Dyadobacter chenhuakuii: one gene and its partners. The protein of the gene in region 3 interacts with the protein of the main gene of each other region in a pairwise test. Links are inferred from orthologs where the notes say so. Each region holds a gene or a part of one and is shown on either strand. Other genes may lie near its edges. The genes, in order: NFI80_RS19965, dnaE and NFI80_RS23275.

The links.
Region 1: the proteins of NFI80_RS23275 (region 3) and NFI80_RS19965 interact in binary tests that used the Escherichia coli proteins (3 or more experiments, as listed by UniProt). The link is inferred for Dyadobacter chenhuakuii from one-to-one orthologs.
Region 2: the proteins of NFI80_RS23275 (region 3) and dnaE interact in binary tests that used the Escherichia coli proteins (3 or more experiments, as listed by UniProt). The link is inferred for Dyadobacter chenhuakuii from one-to-one orthologs.

What each region holds. Positions count from the first base shown.
Region 1 is NZ_CP098805.1:4,785,713-4,788,861, forward strand. The notes cover bases 7-2,999. They hold NFI80_RS19965 (cytochrome c oxidase subunit I), read left to right. Parts: upstream 7-559; coding sequence 560-2,440; downstream 2,441-2,999. Other genes in these bases: NFI80_RS19960 (cytochrome c oxidase subunit II), read left to right, coding at 7-531; NFI80_RS19970 (COX15/CtaA family protein), read left to right, coding at 2,418-2,999. Also shown: more of NFI80_RS19960, read left to right, coding at 1-6; more of NFI80_RS19970, read left to right, coding at 3,000-3,149. UniProt on the Escherichia coli protein: Cytochrome bo(3) ubiquinol oxidase is the terminal enzyme in the aerobic respiratory chain of E.coli that predominates when cells are grown at high aeration.
Region 2 is NZ_CP098805.1:1,261,516-1,265,882, reverse strand. Bases 33-4,243 are described here. They hold dnaE (DNA polymerase III subunit alpha), read right to left. Parts: upstream 3,884-4,243; coding sequence 233-3,883; downstream 33-232. Other genes in these bases: NFI80_RS05225 (DUF2461 domain-containing protein), read right to left, coding at 3,938-4,243; trxA (thioredoxin), read right to left, coding at 33-145. Also shown: more of trxA, read right to left, coding at 1-32; more of NFI80_RS05225, read right to left, coding at 4,244-4,367. UniProt on the Escherichia coli protein: DNA polymerase III is a complex, multichain enzyme responsible for most of the replicative synthesis in bacteria. This DNA polymerase also exhibits 3' to 5' exonuclease activity. The alpha chain is the DNA polymerase catalytic subunit.
Region 3 is NZ_CP098805.1:5,549,696-5,552,839, forward strand. What follows is about bases 3-2,990. They hold NFI80_RS23275 (methionine aminotransferase), read left to right. Parts: upstream 3-910; coding sequence 911-2,071; downstream 2,072-2,990. Other genes in these bases: NFI80_RS23265 (LacI family DNA-binding transcriptional regulator), read left to right, coding at 3-376; NFI80_RS23270 (NUDIX hydrolase), read left to right, coding at 395-871; NFI80_RS23280 (ABC transporter permease), read right to left, coding at 2,096-2,990. In the rest of the region: more of NFI80_RS23265, read left to right, coding at 1-2; more of NFI80_RS23280, read right to left, coding at 2,991-3,144. UniProt on the Escherichia coli protein: Shows aminotransferase activity with methionine and histidine as substrates, and to a lesser extent also with phenylalanine.

The DNA of each region.
Region 1 (3,149 bases), 760 kb from region 3 along the record:
TATAAATTGATCGATTCTCAAAATGAGGTTGGTATAGATCTTTCTGATGAGAATTCTTTTGATGATTTCACCAATCCAAGTGAAATGCACATTCCTGTAAATCGTCCAGTGCTGCTTAAAATACGCGCCAGGGATGTTTTGCACAGTGTATTTATCCCTCACATGCGTGTGAAAATGGATGCTGTTCCAGGTATGCCGACGAAATTCTGGTTCGTGGCGGACAAGACAACAGCTGATATGCGCGCTGAAACCGGCAATGCTAATTTTGATTACGAAATAGCATGTACTGAGGTTTGCGGTCAGGGACACTTTTCAATGAAAATGCGATTGATAGTTGAAGACGAAGCGTCTTATAAGAAGTGGTGTGCTGAGCAAGCAACTTTCCTTCAAACTTACCCTGAATATCTTGCGAAAGTGCCAGAGAATTTGAAAGCGAAGGCGATGAAATATGTGCCAGCCGAAGCGGCAACTCCTGCTGATAGTTCAGCAACTTCGACAGGAGGAGCAGGAACAAGTACAAGTCTACGCTAATTTGTTAATTTAAATACATTAAAAGTATATGTCAGCTATTGAAGGATTGGAAACAGCTCATCACCACGAAACTGAGCATGAACACCACCATGAAGCACAAAACTTTTGGCAGAAATATATATTTTGTGAAGACCACAAAGTTATAGCGAAGCAATATTTGATCACCGGGATTTTGTGGGCGGTGATCGGGATTTCCATGTCAGTGATTTTTCGTATTCAATTGGGTTTGCCGGATTCTAATCTTTCCTGGCTAAAACCTGTCTTGGGCGGATGGATCAGTGATGCTGGTAAATTGGATCCTAATTTTTATCTCGCCTTGGTTACAATGCACGGGACCATCATGGTATTCTTTGTATTGACTGCCGGTCTGAGCGGAACATTCAGTAACTTCTTGATTCCTTTGCAAATCGGCGCACGCGATATGGCGTCTGGTTTCATGAACATGTTGTCTTACTGGTTTTTCTTCCTGGCCAGTGTTATCATGTTTGCGTCATTGTTCTTACAAGCAGGGCCAGCAGCAGGTGGTTGGGTAATTTATCCACCATTGAGCGCACTGCCACAGGCACACCCAGGCTCAGGAATGGGTATGACGCTTTGGTTGGCTAGTATGGCATTTTTTATTGTATCTCAGCTTTTGGGTGGGATCAACTACATTACTACGGTTATCAACTTGCGTACAAGAGGAATGTCGTTCGACCGTCTTCCACTAACGATCTGGTCCTTCCTTATCACAGCGGTTTTGGGTCTGATTTCCTTTCCTGTTCTTTTGTCATCTGTATTGCTTCTGATTTTCGACCGTCACTTCGGTACAAGCTTTTATCTTTCAGATATCTATATCAATGGTGAAGCGCTTCCTAATGTAGGTGGTAGCCCGATTTTGTTCCAGCATTTGTTCTGGTTCCTGGGTCACCCTGAGGTTTACATTGTACTATTGCCAGGACTTGGTATCACCTCCGAAGTTATTGCAACCAACGCACGTAAGCCTATCTTCGGTTACCGTGCGATGATTGCATCCATGTTGGGTATTGCATTCCTTGCATTTATCGTATGGGCTCACCATATGTTTGTAACAGGTATGAATCCATTCCTTGGATCCGTATTTATGTTCCTTACATTGATCATTGCGGTTCCATCTGCTGTGAAAGGATTTAACTACATTACCACGCTGTGGAAAGGAAACATTGTTTTCACACCTGGAATGTTGTTCTCGATCGGTCTTGTTTCGCTGTTCGTATCTGGTGGTTTGACGGGGATTATCCTTGGAAACAGTGCGCTTGACATTCAACTTCACGATACTTACTTTGTAGTAGCCCACTTCCACCTTGTAATGGGAGCTGCATCTGCCTTTGGACTTTTCGCAGGGGTTTATCACTGGTTCCCTAAAATGTTTGGCAGAATGATGAATACGACTTTGGGTCAGATTCACTTCTGGTTGACATTCATTGGTATTTATCTTGTATTTATTCCAATGCACTATGTGGGTATCGCAGGTTTCCCGCGCAGATATTACCAGTTCACCAGCTACGACTTCACGCATAAGTTTATGGACATGAACATGTTCATATCTATCGCAGCCATCTTGTCATTCCTTGCGCAGTTCATTTTCCTTTGGAACTTCTTTTACAGCATTTTCAAAGGGAAGAGAGCTCCTCAAAATCCATGGAGATCAAACACATTGGAATGGACTACACCAATTAATCCTGGTCACGGAAACTGGGTTGGAGAGATCCCCGCAGTTTACCGCTGGTCTTACGATTACAGCAAGCCGGGCGCTAAGGAAGATTTCATTCCGCAAAACGTACCATATTCTCAAACATTGGAATCCAACTTCCCGCATGAGAATGAACTGATAGCCACAGAAAAGGCGATTGAGTCACAAAATTATAATGATCAGTTCAACGCACATTGATATCAAGGCCAACCGACGGTTCCGTCGGTTGGCCTTGAATACTGTCATTGTACTCTATTTTCTTATTATAGCGGGTGGGGTAGTGAGGAGCACGGGCGCTGGAATGGGTTGTCCGGATTGGCCGCGTTGCTTCGGACGATGGGTTCCGCCGACTGAAATTTCGCAATTACCGGCCAACTACAAGGAAATTTACGGCGCTAAGCTAAAAGGAGAGATTGAATTTAATCCGGTTAAAACATGGATTGAATACGTAAACAGACTTCTGGGCGCTTTCACAGGGGTAATGATCTTCCTGACACTATTAGCCTCCATACCTTTCCTTAAATCCGGAAACAAGCGAATCTTCTATTACAGTTTGTCAGCGTTCATTCTGGTAGGATTTCAGGGGTGGCTGGGTGCCAAAGTTGTGTCCTTTGAATTGTTGCCGGTGGTTGTAACGCTCCATATGCTGTTAGCCATTGTGATTGTTTTTCTGCTTTTGTTTCTCTACACCTGGTCGGCTTATGCTGGCAATATTTTACAGTTGAAAGAGTCGAGCAAGAAGGCAATCGGTGGGATTGGCGTAGTAGTAATCACATTGTCCTTGATTCAGATCTTGCTTGGAACTCAGGTTAGGGAGGCAATTGACGAGGTGGTTCACAGGTTAGGTTATCAGGCGAGAAGCCAATGGATTGATGAGTTGGGTTTGAACTTTTATATACACCGGTCC
Region 2 (4,367 bases), 4.3 Mb from region 3 along the record:
CATATTCACCGGCCAATTGTTCTACAACCGGTCCGATCATTTTACAAGGACCGCACCATTCAGCCCAAAAGTCAACAAGTACTGGTTTATCTCCCTGGATGAGATCTTCAAAGGTGCTATCGGTAATTTCAAGTGCTTTTCCCATGTCGAAAAAATGTCTAATGTTTTTTTATAAATCTGATATAATAAGGATTATAAGTCACTAAAAGTTCCTGATTCTCCCTGCATCAGGTTAGTTTAAAAAGAATTTTACCCCATGAAATCCATTGAGCACTTTGAACAGTTCATTCGTAGGCGCAACCCGGTAACCGCGCGACACCATTTCCACTTCCAAATGCGTTTCAGGATCTACAACGGTCATATTTACCGCGCACGCACCGGGGTGATTACCAAAGGTTTCGTTAAGCAAATGAATAAACTGCGCGTCAATCTGATCCAAAGTCAGGTTTATACGGATCTTGCGGCACATCTTCTCACGGATTTCGGTCAGCAGCTGGATCTGAGAAATTTTAAACTCAAACTGATCTTCCTGTTTCCAGCGGTTCTGCACCTTGCCTTTAATGTACAGGAACTGACCAACCTGTAAGTAATTTTTGAAACGAATGTAATCCTCACCACCCAAAAGCATTTCCATCGAGCCGCGGTAATCCTCGATTTTGAAGATCATAAACAAGCTGCCATTCCGCGACATGCGTTCCTGCGCACTCGTTACGATTCCGCCCACATTGATTTCCTTGCCAAAATATTTGGGTGCCCGTTCGTTTTCACCGATCTCCATCACCTTGTCTACCGTGCAGTTACAGAAGTTGTCAAGCTCTACCCTGAATGTATCCAGTGGATGCCCGGAAATATAAAAACCAACCACATCCTGCTCATAACGCAGCTTCGCCAGATCATCCCAAGGCATAACCTCGGCTGCCTTCGGCTTAGACATCAATATTTCATTTCCACCAAATGCACCAAAAAGCGACGACTGTGCCGAGGCCTTTTCTGCATGATAATTATTGGCGTAACGGATCAATTTTTCAATAAATGTTCCTGACTCTCCCGGCTCGGTTGCAAAATACTGCGCACGGTGATATTCCGGAAAACAGTCGAATCCACCTGCATAAGCCAGACTTTCTATCGTCTTCTTATTAACGGTTCGCAGGTTGACGCGAATGATAAAATCAAATATATCTTTAAACGGCCCGTTCTGATTCCTCTCCTCGATGATGGATTCCACGGCCGCGTCGCCGCTTCCCTTCACACCTGCCAGTCCAAAACGGATCTCACTTTTCTTATTTGCATTGAACTGCCTGTCAGACTCATTAATATCCGGCCCTAAAACCTTCAATCCCTGCGCTTTACATTCCTCCATGAAGAATGTGATCTTTTCAATGTTGCCCAGCGAGCTCGTCAATACAGCAGACATGTATTCTGCGGTATAATGCGCTTTCAGATAGGCTGTCTGGTAAGCAACGAAGGCGTAGCATGTCGAGTGGGATTTGTTAAATGCATAAGATGCAAAAGCCTCCCAGTCCGTCCAGATCTTTTCGAGCTTTTTGGTATCCAGGCCTTTCTCCGCGCCGCCTTTCATGAAGTCGCCCTTCATTTTGTTCAGCGTTTCTATCTGCTTCTTACCCATTGCTTTACGCAATGTATCAGCTTGTCCTTTGGTGAATCCGCCCAGCTTTTGGGACAGAAGCATTACTTGCTCCTGGTAAACCGTAATCCCGTATGTATCCGCCAGATACTCTTCCAGTTCCGGTAAATCATATGTTACTTCCTCTAATCCATTTTTACGGCGGATGAAGTTCGGAATGTAGGCGATCGGACCCGGGCGGTATAATGCGTTCATGGCGATCAAGTGCTCGAAACGATCGGGGATCAGGTCGCGCATATATTTTTTCATCCCATCGGATTCAAACTGGAAAATCGCGTTGGTTTCACCTCTCTGGAACAATTCAAACACTTTGGGATCGTCCAGCGGAATGTCGTCGATCACTATATCGACATTATGGTTCTGCTTGATCAGCCGCAATGCTTCCTTAATGATCGTCAGGTTTCGCAGACCCAAAAAGTCCATCTTAATAACCCCCGCATCTTCAATAATCTTCCCCTGATATTGCGTAATCAGGAAGTCGGAATCTTTGGATGTGCTTACGGGAATGATTTCAGTTAAATCACTTGGAGCGATAATGATCCCTGCTGCGTGAATTCCCGTGTTTCGCACAGTTCCTTCCAGCCTTCTTGCTTCTTGTAAAACGCTTGCCTGCAAGTCGTTGCCTAGTGCAATAGCGCGCATTTTCTTCACATTATCCAACTCCTCAGGCGCAATTCCTTCTTTCTTCGTCAAACTCCCCTCTCCTTCCAGCGGCGCTGTAAAGATCCGGTTAAGCGTCATATTATAGGTGGGCTTGTCCGGAACAAGTTTCGCGAGCATATTAGCATCTGCAAGCGGCAGGTCCATCACGCGCGCTACGTCCTTGATCGCCGATTTGGCGGCCATCGTGCCGTATGTTACAATTTGCGCAACCTGGTTATAGCCATATTTTTTAACAACATAATCGATCACTTTCTGACGGCCTTCATCATCGAAATCCGTATCAATATCAGGAAGTGAAATACGGTCAGGATTCAGGAAACGCTCGAAAAGCAGGTCGTACTTGATCGGGTCAATGTTGGTGATCCCGGTGCAATAGGCCACCACGGAGCCGGCTGCCGAACCACGTCCTGGACCAATGAAAACGCCCATTTTGCGGCCTGCGTCAATAAAATCGGCCACGATCAGGAAGTAACCCGGAAAACCCATGTTCCGGATCGTTTGCAGCTCAAAGTTCAGACGGTCCTCTATCTCAGGCGTTATCGTTCCATATTTGAACTTCGCCCCTTCGAATGTAAGGTGTTTGAGATATTCCCACTGGTTTAACACATCGGCCGTAAGCTCCTTTTTACCAAACATTTCCGACAAAGTATGCGTCTTAAATTCTTCGGGAATCGGGAAATTAGGCAGCAGAATATCTTTCCGCAGATCCAGGGCTTTTATTTTATCTACAATTTCATTCGTATTGTCCAGCGACTCGGGCAAGTCGTTGAACAGCTTCATCATTTCGCTGGTGTTTTTGAAATAAAACTGATCATTGAAAAACGCGAAACGCGAGCCTTTCGGAATGCCTTTATCATCGTCAAAATCCTTTGCCGAAGGCGTGCTTTGCTTATCGCCCGTATTGATACACAGCAAGATATCATGCGCATTCCAGTCTTCCTGATCCACATAATGCGAGTCATTGGAGGCGATAATCTTAACATTGTATTTCCTGGCAAATTTGACAAGAACCTGGTTCACAATTAATTGATCGCGGATCTCATGGCGTTGCAATTCCACATAGAAATCTTCTCCGAACAGATCCAGCCACCATTTAAATTCCCTCTCCGCTTCCTCTTCACTCTTTCTTAAAATGGTCTTCGGAATAATAGCTCCAATGCAGCAAGTCGTGGCAATTAATCCCTTATGATACTTGACAATCAGCTCTTTATCAATCCGGGGATACTTGCCATACATTCCCTCTATAAAGCCGAGCGAACACATTTTAACCAGGTTTTTGTATCCCTGTTCGTCTTTTGCCAGCAGCAACTGGTGATGCCGGACGTCCTTTTTATCTTTTGTAAACTGTCGGATATGCCGGTCTTCCACCACATAAAATTCGCATCCTACAATCGGCTTAATTCCCTGCTTATTGCCTTCCGCTACAAATTCGAACACGCCAAACATGTTTCCATGATCCGTGATGGCAACGGCAGGCATATTGTCTTCCTTGGCCTTTTTGAAAAGCTTTTTTATATCCGCCGCACCGTCGAGAAGTGAAAATTGGGTGTGGCAGTGCAAGTGTGAAAATTGCATACGCTAAAATGTAATTTGGAATTGTGGACTAATCAGAAAGGCAGGCACTCAGATTCAGGACTCCGCAGGCTGTTCATATATAACATAATTCATATAATCCGTAAAAGGTTTAAGGATCGAAATGCCTTTTACGACCATTTTTCCAAAGTCCTTGGAAGCCACTTCTTTATCTGTGAAAGTGTGAGAGAAAAAAAGTTGCTTCTGTTTCAGGAGCTCAATCTCAGGATGATCTTTGGCGTAACCTTTTGGCGTCGTTTTCAAAGCCTCGCCTTCGATGTTCGGGTAATAGGCATGAAATTCTTTGTCATGGATAATCTGCTTCAACTCATCCGCATTGTAATCGATCTCCTGACGAAATCTGGCCAGTTGCTCGGGTGTGGTTTCCCACATGCCGCCGCCCAGAAACGTCTTGTTACCTGGCTGTATTTGAAGATAATAGTCGATTTTCCCGGAGCCCTTGCCACCCGGGCCGATGCCCGCACTC
Region 3 (3,144 bases):
CTATCACGGCGGCAAAGTAGCCGAGGAAAATGAGGCCGCTGTGCAGGAAATGCTCGAAATGCCCGAGCCGCCCGACGCCATTTTCACAGCCAGCGATCGCCTGACGACGGGTTGTATGTCTGTTTTTCAAAAACACAACATTAAAGTCCCCGAGCAGATCGCCATTGTCGGGTTTACCAACATCAGTGTCGCCGAGCTGCTTAATCCACCTTTGACTGCCGTTGTGCAGCCAGCCATGGAGATGGGCCAGCAGGCGGTGGAGCTGCTGATCAGGCTTATCGAGCATCCGCAAAAAACAGATGTTTTTGAGACGCGATCCCTTAAAACCTCACTCATTATCCGCGAGTCTACGGCAGGAAAATCAGCTATTCAGTAATTTAAATGTTGATATCAAATGATCAGTCTGGCTATCGACGGCGCATTATTCAATTACCGCGTCGCGGGCGTTGCGCTCTTGGATGGAAAAGTGCTTCTGCATAAAACGCCGTCAGACAAGTTTTGGAGCTTGCCCGGCGGCCGCGCTTCGCTTTTCGAGTTTTCTAAGGACACACTGGTTCGGGAAATGCAGGAGGAAACGGGAATGGATGTGGATGTGGGCGAAATGCTTTGGGTTTCGGAAAACTTCTTCGTTTACAATGGCATCAAACATCACGAGCTGGGCTTTTATTACAAAATGGAAATTCCGTCGTTAGCGGATCAAAACGATTTTATTGGCGTGGAAGGCGATGGTGAGCTGTTATTCAAATGGCATCCGGTTGCAGCACTTTCCACTATCAAAATTTATCCGGAGTTTCTGACCACAGAATTGGCACAAAATCCGCTTCGTGTAAAACAATTTGCTTCCGGTTTTATAGATTTGGACAAAGCCTGATCATTAAGGCTTATTTTCCAATCGATTTACAGATTTTTTATGTTAGTCAAGGCCGGTCTCCGCTCCAAACTTCCATGCGTTGGAGCCACAATTTTTACCAAAATGTCCAGGCTGGCCGAGGAGCATCGGGCGATTAATCTGGCGCAGGGTTTTCCGGAATTTGATTGTGCGCCGGAACTGCAAAAGCTTGTGGGTAAATACATTGCGGAAGGCAAAAATCAATATGCGCCCATGGCTGGCGTCATCTCTTTGCGCGAGGCAATCGCCCAAAAAGTGTTCGCCGCAACCGGCAACGAATATCATCCCGAAACAGAAATCACAATCACCAGCGGCGCAACCGAAGCATTATATGTAGCCTTGTCGACGGTCGTGCACCCGGGCGATGAGGTGATCGTTTTTGAACCTGCTTATGATAGTTACGTTCCGGCAATCGAGCTGAACGGCGGCATTCCGGTTTTTGTAACATTGCATCCGCAATACGAAGCCATTGACTGGCAGGATGTTAAATCAAAAATTAGCCCGAATACAAAAGCGATTGTCATCAACACGCCGCATAACCCAACGGGAAATGTCTGGAAACTGGCTGATTTGCAACAGCTTGCAGACATTGCCGAAAAACATGATCTAATGGTGATCAGCGATGAAGTGTATGAGCACATTATCTTCGACGGCCGGGCGCACATCTCCACGGCTTCGATTCCTGCGCTGGCGGAACGGACTTTCCTGTGCGGCTCTTTTGGCAAAACATTTCACACCACGGGCTGGAAAATAGGTTATTGCCTCGCACCAAAAGCATTGACAACGGAATTCAGAAAAATTCATCAGTTCCTGGTTTTCAGCGTGGTAGCGCCAATTCAGTTTGCTATGGCGGAATATCTGGAAAATCCCGAGCATTATCTGAGCCTTTCGGCTTTTTACCAACAAAAAAGAGACCTGTTTAATGATGCTATCCAAGGCATAGGATTCACTTTCCGGCCATCCGAGGGAAGCTTTTTTCAGAATGTTTCATACGAAAATCTGACACAGCAAAATGATCGCGAACTCGCCGAACGGCTTACCATTGAAGCAGGTGTGGCGTCGATCCCGGTTTCTGTTTTTTACAATGAACTGACCAGTTACAAGACGCTGCGCTTTTGTTTTGCCAAAAATGATGATACGCTTTTGAGGGCAGCGGAACTGCTTGGGAAAGTGATTTGGTAAAAAATAAAACAATCTTCCAGAGCACTATTTCTTAAATAAAAGCGCCTTAATCGGGGTGATCTGGGAGATGATTAATGTGGGGATCAGCAAAATGAGGCCGGAGATGACAATGGTGATGACATTGACCATGAAGAAAATAGGCCAGTCAAAGACAATGGGCACAGTGTCCATATAATAATTGACAGGGTCGAGGGCAATGACTTTGAATTGATATTGGATCCAGCAAATAAGCAGCCCTGCAATGTTTCCGATGATGATGCCCTTACGCACCATATGAAGCCCTACGCGGAAAAAAACCATCCGGATCTGTTTATTCGGGCTTCCTAAGGTTTTCAAAAGACCGATCAAAGGTGTCCTTTCCATGATCATGACCAGTAAAATCGAGATCATGTTGAAGCAGGCGACGAAAAGGATCAATGTCAGAAAAACAGCCGTATTGCGATCCAGCAGCAAAAGCCAGTCGAAAATCTGAGGAAAAATACTGGTGACACGTTGCAGATAAATGGACGGAGGGAGCGTCCTTCTGAGCACCGCCGCGACTTCATCCAGTTTGTCAAAATCCTTTAAATACACCTCATAAGTCCCCACGGAATCTTTCCCCCAGCCATTGAGCCGCTGCACGAGACTAATGTCGCCCAGGATCAGGTTGTTGTCAAATTCCTCCATTTGCGTGTCATAAATGCCCACGACGGTCAGCTTTCGCGGGCGTGGAGGATTTTGCATGGAATACATGATCACATTATCACCCGATTTCAGCCGCAGCTGCGTAGCGATTTTATGGCTGATCAGGATTTCCGAAGAATAGCCGTATTTAATTGATGTCGAGTCTTTATTGGTAATTAATTTTCCCGCAATCAGGTTTTGTTTGAATGTTTTCCAGTCATAATCCTGGCCAACCCCTTTGAGTATCACCCCTTTGATCTCGTCGGTCGTTTTAAGGATGCCGGATTTATGCGCAACGCCTTGCCAGCGAAGGATTTCGGGGATTTTAGGCAATGCTTCGGTAATGGGGTTTTTGACAAAAAGCGGGGCTTCTTCGTAAGTGTTGCCGACAGCAAACGAGGAAATATTGA